Regions from separate parts of the Streptomyces sp. NPDC001381 genome, predicted to be linked through region 1. Evidence: riboswitches for the same ligand, from Rfam matches in the RefSeq annotation. Region 1 holds a riboswitch; each other region holds the start of a gene.
What was found. A riboswitch is a leader RNA that binds a small molecule or an ion and turns the genes downstream of it on or off. The one in region 1 is predicted to bind cyclic di-AMP.
Positions count from the first base shown of each region.

Region 2: linked by a shared signal. The riboswitch ahead of ACFY2L_RS34460 (M23 family metallopeptidase) and the one ahead of ACFY2L_RS23475 (C40 family peptidase) in region 1 are both predicted to bind cyclic di-AMP.
Region 3: linked by a shared signal. The riboswitch ahead of ACFY2L_RS16815 (NlpC/P60 family protein) and the one ahead of ACFY2L_RS23475 (C40 family peptidase) in region 1 are both predicted to bind cyclic di-AMP.
Region 4: linked by a shared signal. The riboswitch ahead of ACFY2L_RS35805 (transglycosylase family protein) and the one ahead of ACFY2L_RS23475 (C40 family peptidase) in region 1 are both predicted to bind cyclic di-AMP.

Region 1 is NZ_JBIAWO010000005.1:161,785-163,976, forward strand. Features, by position in the region: gene ACFY2L_RS23465 (helix-turn-helix domain-containing protein) at 1-114, opposite strand, end outside; gene ACFY2L_RS23470 (ATP-binding protein) at 326-805, shown strand; gene ACFY2L_RS23475 (C40 family peptidase) at 850-1,323, opposite strand; cyclic di-AMP (ydaO/yuaA leader) riboswitch at 1,327-1,468, opposite strand; gene ACFY2L_RS23480 (hypothetical protein) at 1,887-2,192, opposite strand.
Region 2 is NZ_JBIAWO010000012.1:124,884-127,075, forward strand. Features, by position in the region: gene ACFY2L_RS34455 (M16 family metallopeptidase) at 1-858, shown strand, start outside; cyclic di-AMP (ydaO/yuaA leader) riboswitch at 1,083-1,244, shown strand; gene ACFY2L_RS34460 (M23 family metallopeptidase) at 1,259-2,002, shown strand; gene ACFY2L_RS34465 (GntR family transcriptional regulator) at 2,191-2,192, shown strand, end outside.
Region 3 is NZ_JBIAWO010000003.1:700,158-702,349, reverse strand. Features, by position in the region: gene ACFY2L_RS16815 (NlpC/P60 family protein) at 1-898, opposite strand, end outside; cyclic di-AMP (ydaO/yuaA leader) riboswitch at 906-1,066, opposite strand; gene pcrA (DNA helicase PcrA) at 1,345-2,192, shown strand, end outside.
Region 4 is NZ_JBIAWO010000014.1:78,580-80,771, reverse strand. Features, by position in the region: gene ACFY2L_RS35805 (transglycosylase family protein) at 257-961, opposite strand; cyclic di-AMP (ydaO/yuaA leader) riboswitch at 966-1,135, opposite strand; gene ACFY2L_RS35800 (transglycosylase family protein) at 1,341-2,192, opposite strand, start outside.

The DNA of each region.
Region 1 (2,192 bases):
CTGGTGCCAGCCGACGAGCCGGGCCGCCTCACCGCTCGTGAGCCCCGCCCGGGCGCGCAGACTGCGCAGCTCGGCGCCCAGCTTCCGGCGGCGCACCGCGGGGCCGTGCTGCATGGGCTCCTCCATATTCCTGACGGGCCGTCCAAATTGTTCGACCGTGGCAGAGTTCACCGCATCGGGCGACAGATATATGCATATCTTGGTGGATCGCCACCGGGACCGGCGCGGTAATGGCAGTCTGGCGAAGAAGCACCGGTCCGGGACCGTACTCGAACCATCCGCAGCGTGTCGGACTCCGGTCCCATGGGAAAGGGACGAGGTCGCCATGGCAGACCATCTGGAAGCATCCGTCACTCTGCCGAGCGATCCCGCCTCGGTCTCCGCCGCCCGCGGCTTCGTGGCCGGCACCCTCGGCGAGTGGGGTCTGCCGGCGGACACCGAGGCGGCCGACACCATCCGGCTGATCGTCTCCGAACTCGCCACCAACGCCGTACAGCACACCTTCGGGCTGTCACCCACCTTCACGGTGGCCCTCGTCCTCGACCGTGACGAGCGCCTGTGGATCGGCGTGACCGACAGCCACCCGCGCTTCCCCAAACGACTGCCGGCCGCCGTCCAGCAGGACAACGGCCGAGGTCTGGTGATCATTCGCTGGCTGACCGCCGAGTGCGGCGGCAAGCTCAGAGTCCGCCCCACGCGCGAGGGCGGCAAGACGGTCGCGGTGGAGCTGCCCTGGACCGTCCCGGCGGAGCCGGCCGTGGAAGCCGTGGCGAGCCCGCCGGCGGGGGAGCTCCCGGGGCGGTGACGGCGCGCCAGGACACCGTCACCGCCCCGGAAGGACGACGAGGGTCAGCGGACCCGGCCGTACCAGACGCTCTTGGTCCAGATCTTCTGCAGCTTCACCACGTCTCCCGTCTTGGGCGAGTGCCAGATCTTGCCCTTACCGGCGTAGATGCCGACGTGGTACACGTTCGACCCCGAGTGGAAGAACACCAGGTCGCCGGCCTTGCGGTTGCCGGCCGAGATGTGGCGGGTCTTGTTGTACTGCTGCGCCGCCGTACGCGGCAGCGTCTTGCCCGCCTTCTTGAACGAGTACAGCGTGAGACCCGAGCAGTCGAACCTCTTCGGCCCGGTCGCCCCGTACTTGTACGGAGAGCCCTTCTTGGACGCCGCGACCTGCAGTGCCTTGGTCGCCGGTGTGGCAGCCGCCGCGTCGGAGGCGACACCGGGGATCACGATCGAGCCACCGACGGCGGCGATGGCGAAGGCAGAGGCCGTACCGGCCCGGGCCATGAGCGACGGGACACGATTGAGCGCAGTCATGCGCAACCCTTCGTCAACCGCCTGTGAAGGATGACCTGTCGGATTCGGGCTGACAAAGGTGCCCGGCCGCTCGCGCGGCTTCACCCCAAGGGTTGCTCGGTCCGGCGTCTCCTCCACGGAGACGACGTGCCGGCGACCCGTCGTGCTTGGGTCCTCCACTCCTGCCGATGCACTTCTGTCGACCGGTCAATCCGGGCAGCGGCAGGACTCGGCGTCCGCCCGGACCGCCCCGCCGCTTGTGGCGGGGACTTGTCGTCAGACAGGGATCTTGACTCACCGTTGACCAAAAATCCCAATGGAACCGTGGATTTGTGGGGTTACTCACCACTCACCCGTTCGGGTGGACACCCTGATGGACGCTCAGGTGTCAAGAGCGCCATAAGCCCTCCGACCTGCGGCGCTACCCCTTGTACGGCTCCGGAAAACGGCGCTTTCGGCAACTCGCGCGCGCTCGCGAGGGGAGCCACCGCTCCGCCGAACGGGGGTAATCCGTCTGGTGCGTTTCGGGTCCGGTCCGGACGTCGCGCTCGTGACGCGGCCGTGCCGGGCCGGACGGCCGTGGGTCAACTGTCGGAGAGCGGAGGCACCGTGACACGCGCCGTACGGCGCTCCCCGTCCAGGACGCGCAGCGCCCGCGCGAGGGTCGGCGCGGACAGCTCGCTCTCGCCCCGCTGGTGCATCAGCGCCAGCGCGTCACGCAGCTCCGCCGCCCTCGCCACCAGCGCCTGGGCGGCCCGCAGGCCGCGGTACGTGTCGCCGTGGCGGGCGGGATTGATCCGCCCGAGCAGGTCCACCACGTCCAGGTAACGGTCGATCAGTTCGGCCTCGGCGCGGGTCAGCGCGGGCAGCGGCGGCAGCTCGGGGACCAT
Region 2 (2,192 bases), on a different contig from region 1:
TCGCGCCCCCGCCAGGGCACCGCGGACACCGTCGAGAAGATCGACTCCGCTGCCGTACGGGCCTTCTACGAGAGGCACGTCCGGCCGGCCACGGCCACCGCGGTGGTCGTCGGCGACCTGACGGGCGTCGACCTGGCCGCGCTCCTCGGCGACACCCTGGGCGCCTGGACGGGCTCCTCGGCCCAGCCGCGGCCCGTCCCGCCGGTGACCGCCGACGACACCGGCCGTGTGGTCATCGTGGACCGCCCCGGCGCCGTCCAGACGCAGCTGCTCATCGGCCGTATCGGCGCCGACCGGCACGCGCGCGTGTGGCCCGCGCAGGTGCTCGGCACGTACTGCCTCGGCGGCACCCTCACCTCCCGCCTGGACCGCGTCCTGCGCGAGGAGAAGGGCTACACGTACGGGGTGCGCGCCTTCGGGCAGGTGCTCCGGTCCGCGCCGGACGGTTCGGGCGCCGCGATGCTGGCCATCAGCGGCTCCGTCGACACGCCGAACACCGGTCCCGCCCTGGACGATCTGTGGAAGGTGCTGCGCACCCTCGCCGCCGAGGGTCTGACGGACGCCGAGCGCGATGTCGCCGTGCAGAACCTGGTGGGCGTGGCGCCGCTGAAGTACGAGACCGCCGCGGCCGTCGCGAGCACCCTGGCCGACCAGGTGGAGCAGCATCTGCCGGACGACTACCAGGCCACGCTGTACCAGCAGCTCGCCGCGACCGGCACGGTCGAGGCCACCGCCGCGGCCGTGAGCGCCTTCCCGGTGGACCGTCTGGTGACCGTCCTCGTCGGTGACGCCGCCCAGATCAAGGAGGCCGTCGAGGCGCTCGGCATCGGCGAGGTGAAGGTCGTCCCGGCGGAGTAGGGACGACCGGGCCCGCGGCCGCCGAGGCCAACGGCACACGCGCGTACGGGCCCTGGCGGACGGCGACGGCCGCCAGGGCCGCAAGATGTCCGAATTGAGGCAGAGGTTGCCTGTCTGCACTGTGGGATGCGCTACAAAAACCCTGATCCGTTTGAGGATTGAAAGCGGCGCCGCATAGCTTCATGCGGGCTGTTCGTCAGGCAGTGCGCCGCACCCGCGGCACCGGACAGTCATCGCCGAGTCCCCGTACGGCGCGAGCCAGGGGAGCCGGGGACCCATGAAGTCCCTGGGGTGAATCGGACGCCCGCGCGAACGCGAGGGGGCCCGTAGGAGACCTTCCTGCTCCGAACCCGTCAGCTAACCCGGTAGGCGAGAAGGAAGGAAAGGACCGCTCGACTTCATGGCGTTCACCTGCGCCACCGGCAAGCACCGTCGCCCCAGCCGGATGCAGCGCACCACCGCGCGCGCGGCGAGCGTCGCGGCGCTCACCACCACCGGTGTCATGGCCACCGTCGCCTCCGCCCCGGCCTTCGCCGCCGAGCCCACGCCCGAGGAGACGGGACTGATCCCCGTCGTCACCGCCGGCGAGTCCGTCGCCGAACAGATCGACGACCAGGTCGCCGTCCAGAAGAAGGCCGCCTTCGAGGAGGCCGCACGCGTGGCCGCCGCCAAGAAGGCCGCGGAGGAGCGCGAGGCACGTGTGCGCGCCGCCCGCGAGGCCGAGCGCAAGCGCCTGAACGCCTTCGTGCTGCCGATCACCGGTTCCTACGTCTCCACCGGCTACCAGGCCGGCAGTTCGCTGTGGTCCTCCGGCAGCCACACCGGCATCGACTTCCACGCCGCCAGCGGCACGCCCGTGCACGCGGTCGGCCTGGGCACCGTCGTCGAGGCGGGCTGGGGCGGGGCGTACGGCAACCAGGTCGTCATCAAGATGAACGACGGCACCTACACCCAGTACGGTCACCTGTCCTCCATCGGGGTCTCCGTGGGGCAGCAGGTCACCCCCGGGCAGCAGATCGGCCTGTCCGGCGCGACCGGCAACGTCACCGGCCCGCATCTGCACTTCGAGGCCCGCACCACGGCGGAGTACGGCTCGGACATCGACCCGGTCGCCTACCTCCGCAAGCACGGCGTGAACGTCTGACGACACACGGCGACAGACCGTCCAGCCCCGGCCCGCGCGGCCGGGGCTTTCGCCGTTTACGACCCCCCGCTGTCCAAAAAATATCCCTGGATTCCGGTCCGCCATCGGAAATTCCGGCTCATTGCAATAGAGTCACGGAACACACGTCAATCGTCGACGTTTCACGGGGATTAAGGCGGAGGTCGGTCAT
Region 3 (2,192 bases), on a different contig from region 1:
CCTGGGTGAGGCCGGAGCAGTCGTAGGAGTCGGGGCCGGTGGCGCCCCACACGTACGGCTTGCCTATCTGCGCACGGGCGAAGGCGAGCGCCTTCTCGGCCTTGGTGGCGTACGACGAGTCCGTGGTGGACGTCGAGGAGCCGGCCGTCCCGCTGGTGTCGGTGCTCTGCTGCTGGGCGGCCTGTTCGGCGGCCTGCTGCTGGGCGAGCTCGGCCGCCTTGCGCGCGGCCTCCTCCTGCTTCTGCTTCTCGATCGCCGCCAGCCGCGCCTTCTCCTGGGCCGTCAGCTGCGACAGCAGTTCGCGCGCGTCGCCGAGCTTCTTCTGGACCGTGGCCTTGGCGGTCTTCAGGTCGCCCTGTGTGTCGGTGAGCGTCGCGAGGCTCTCGGTGGCCTCCCGGCGCTTCTTCATCGTCGCCGACTGCTCGGTGAAGTAGTCGTCGACGGCGCCCTTCTGGCGGTCGGTCAGCCGGCTCATCAGCTGCGTCTGGTCGAAGTAGTCCTGCGGGGAGTCCGCGAGCAGGAAGGTCGCCGTGTCGGGCGCGGAGGCGCCGGTGCGGTACTGGGCCGCGGCGAAGGAACCCAGCTCCTCCCGCGCCTCGTTGAGCTTCTGGGTGCGCTGGGCGACGTCGTCGAGGAGGGTGTCGACCCGTTTGCGCTGCTTGGTCGTCTTCTCCTTGGCGGCGTTGTACTTCTCGGTCGCCGACTCCGCCTGGCGGTAGAGATCGTCGACCTTCTTCTCGACCTCCTCCAGGCTCGGCTTGCCGTCGTCGGACGGCGCGGCGTTCGCCGTCTGGGAGAGCAGGGCCACGGAGGTGAGGGCGGCGGTGGCGAGGGCGGGCGTGCGGATGCCCGCCACGCGCGAACCCGCGGAACGCGGCTTGCGGTGCTGCGACGCCAAGGGAGGCGACTCCTTCCAACGGTCCGCCTACCGGGTTAGCTGTCGGGTTCGGGCGGGTGGTTCGGAAGGGTTGCCCTACGGCCTGCTCCGATGGGGAGTCGGGCCGATTCACCCCAAGGTCTCGGTGGGTCCCCGGCTCCGGCTGCCGCGAGGGGGCGCGCCGGACTCGGCGGAGGCCGCGCGGCCCGGCGGGGTTCGCCGGTGGGGGTCGTGCGGCCTGCCCGGCACGGTAGCCAACTCGTGTGGTCCCTGTGAAGGTTGATGGGTGATATGCCCGATACATTTTCGTGACATCGGGCAAAGTCCGGGCGAGGGTCGCGGACCGTGCGTTTCCCGCTCCGGGGAGTGAGTGAAGGTCGCGTTCCGCTTCTCCCGGAGGCGGGCCGCCGGGCAGGTTTTCGGGACGGGTCCGCGTTGTCGGTGGGGCACCCTAGACTCGGAGAGCGATGAGCAGCCTCTTTGACGACAGCTTCCTGGCGGACCTCCAGGGCCCACGCGGCCCCGAGGAGGAACCCCCGCCGCCGCCCGAGGACGATCACACTCCGGAATCGGTTCCGGACGATCTGTTCGGCGGGAAGTTCGACGTGCCCCCGGACCGCGACGCCTACTACCGCGACGGCGCCCCGCGCCCGGCGCTCGACGCGGCGGCGCTCCTGGAGGGGCTCAACGACAACCAGCGCGCGGCCGTCGTCCACGCCGGCACCCCCCTGCTCATCGTCGCCGGCGCCGGCTCCGGCAAGACCCGTGTGCTCACCCACCGCATCGCCCACCTCCTCGCCGAGCGGGACGTCCACCCGGGCCAGATCCTCGCGATCACCTTCACCAACAAGGCCGCGGGCGAGATGAAGGAGCGGGTCGAGCAGCTCGTCGGCCCGCGCGCGAACGCGATGTGGGTGATGACCTTCCACAGCGCGTGCGTGCGCATCCTGCGCCGCGAGAGCAAGAAGCTCGGCTTCACGTCGTCGTTCTCGATCTACGACGCCGCCGACTCCAAGCGTCTGATGGCCCTGGTCTGCCGTGACCTGGACCTCGACCCCAAGCGCTTCCCCCCGAAGTCCTTCAGCGCCAAGATCAGCAACCTGAAGAACGAGCTGATCGACGAGGAGGACTTCGCCGCCCAGGCCGCCGACGGCTTCGAGAAGACCCTCGCCCAGGCCTACGCGATGTACCAGTCGCGTCTGCGCGAGGCGAACGCCCTCGACTTCGACGACCTGATCATGACGACGGTCAATCTGCTGCGTGCCTTCCCGGACGTCGCCGAGCACTACCGCCGCCGCTTCCGGCATGTTCTCGT
Region 4 (2,192 bases), on a different contig from region 1:
CCGTCGGCAGCCGACCGACCGTCCCGTGGACAGACTGACGGTACACATTGTTCCTGGCCGGAACAAAGACCTGGGGCGGAACTCGGGCGAACAGACGGCGAAGAACGGCCGGAGGGCAGAAAAAACCCCGCCCCGGTGCGTACGGGGGAACACGCACCGGAGCGGGGAGCCCGTGGGGACGGGGGTGACCCTCACGAGGCCTTCAGTGTGCGGGCCTCGGCTGTGAGGATGCTGTGGGCCGGCGGGGAGCCAGGTGTCACTTCAGGTGCAGCTGCTGGCCCGGGTAGATGAGGTCGGCGTCCTCGACGATGCCCTTGTTCAGCTGGAACAGCTTCTGCCAGCCGCCCTTGACCTTGTGCTTCTCGGCGATGGTGCTGAGGGTGTCGCCCTTGACGACCTTGTACTCGCCGTCGCCCTTCTTGACCTTCTTGCCGGTCGGAGTGGTGACCGTCTTGGAGGCGGCGGGGCGCTCGGCGGAGCGGGAGGCGCTCTGCTGCTCGGTCGAGCGCGTGGTGGTGCCGCTGTCCGAGGAGGAGGAGCCGGCGGAGCCGCTCGAGGAGGAGCCGGTGGAGCCGCCACCCGAGTACGGGGTGTTGGACAGACCGGTGCCGCAGACCGGCCAGGCGCCCTTGCCCTGGCCCGCGAGGACCTTCTCGGCGATGGTGATCTGCTGTTCCTTGCTGGCGAGGTCGGCGCGCGCGGCGTAGGCGGTGCCGCCGTACGCGGCCCAGGTGGAGGCCGAGAACTGCAGGCCGCCGTAGTAGCCGTTGCCGGTGTTGATGGACCAGTTGCCGCCGGACTCGCACTGGGCGACCGCGTCCCATTCGGAGGCGGTGGCGGCGGAGGCGTTGCCGGCCGCCATCAGCGGGGCGGCGATGGCGACACCGGTGACGCCGGCGAGTGCGGCGACGCGGGTGGCCTTGTTCGGACGACGGTGCTTGCCCTTGCCGGAAAACAGCATGGATCGATCCCCTCACCGACGCCTGCGAGGTGAGCTGTCGGGTTCGGGCCGGTTGAGTTGCCCGGCCACGCACCTCACGGTGCGCGGCTTCACCCCGAGCCGGTTCCGGCGGTCAACCGCCGGACCCGGCACTTACCTTGGGTCCCCCGCTCCTGCCTACGGCGCTTGACGCGACGACTGTTCCCGGGGTGCCGCTGGCAGGATTCGGCGTTGCGGCGACCGGGGCTCGGGTTGCCGAGCGGTCATGACCGTAGACACGCGATCCGGGGAATTTCAAAGACGATCACGACTTCTGAGACTCATCCCACACTTTCGCCAAAGCGGACATTCGACGCGAAGTGGGGCGTGAACTCCCGGTGTTTTTCTGGGTGTTCCAGCCCTATTCGAGCCCGGTGTCCAGCGTCTGACCGGGGGTGATGTCGCTCGGGTCGGGGCCGATGACGTCCTTGTTCTCGGCGTAGAGAGCACGCCATCCGCCGTCGACACCAAGGGAGTCGGCGATGGTGATGAGCGAGTCACCCTCCTGGACGACATAGGTGGACGCCGCGTGCCGGCCGGAGGAGGCGGTCCTGGTGCCGCCCGCGGCACTCTCGTCGGCGGTGGTGCCGCGATGGCGGCCGGAGCCGAGCGAGCCGGTGTCGACGAGGCTCCAAGAACCCTCCGCCTGCACCGTATTGTCCGAGTCGTCCCCTTCCGGGGTCGCCGTGGGCGAGCTGTCGGCATCCTGTGAGCCCTCCGAACCGGCGCCCGAAGTGTCGGACTTGCCCGAGTCGTTCGCCGAGGAGGACGAAGCGGACGAAGGGGACTCGGAGGCTGAACCAGCCTCATCACCGGAGGAGTCGGACGGACTCTCGCCGGAGTCACCGGAACCGGACGCGCCATTGGAGTCGCCGGACTTTCCGGAATCGGCCGACCCCTTGGACAGGTCGGACAATCCGGAGGACACGGACGAGTCGGACTCGCCGCCGGCGACTCCGGTGTCCACGCCGACCGCGCCGTTCTCCTTGGTGAGCCCGGACGTCAGCGCACAGGTGCCCCAGGCGCCGACGCCCTCCTCCGCGAGGAGCTGCTGGGCCACGGCTATCTGCTGGTTGCGGCTGGCGAGGTCCGGGCTGGCGGCGTAGTCGAGTCCGCCGTACGCCTCCCAGTCCTCCTGGCTGAGGCCCAGACCGCCGTACTCGCCGTCGCCCCGGTCGGCACTCCAGGAACCGCCGGTCTCGCACTGCGCCAC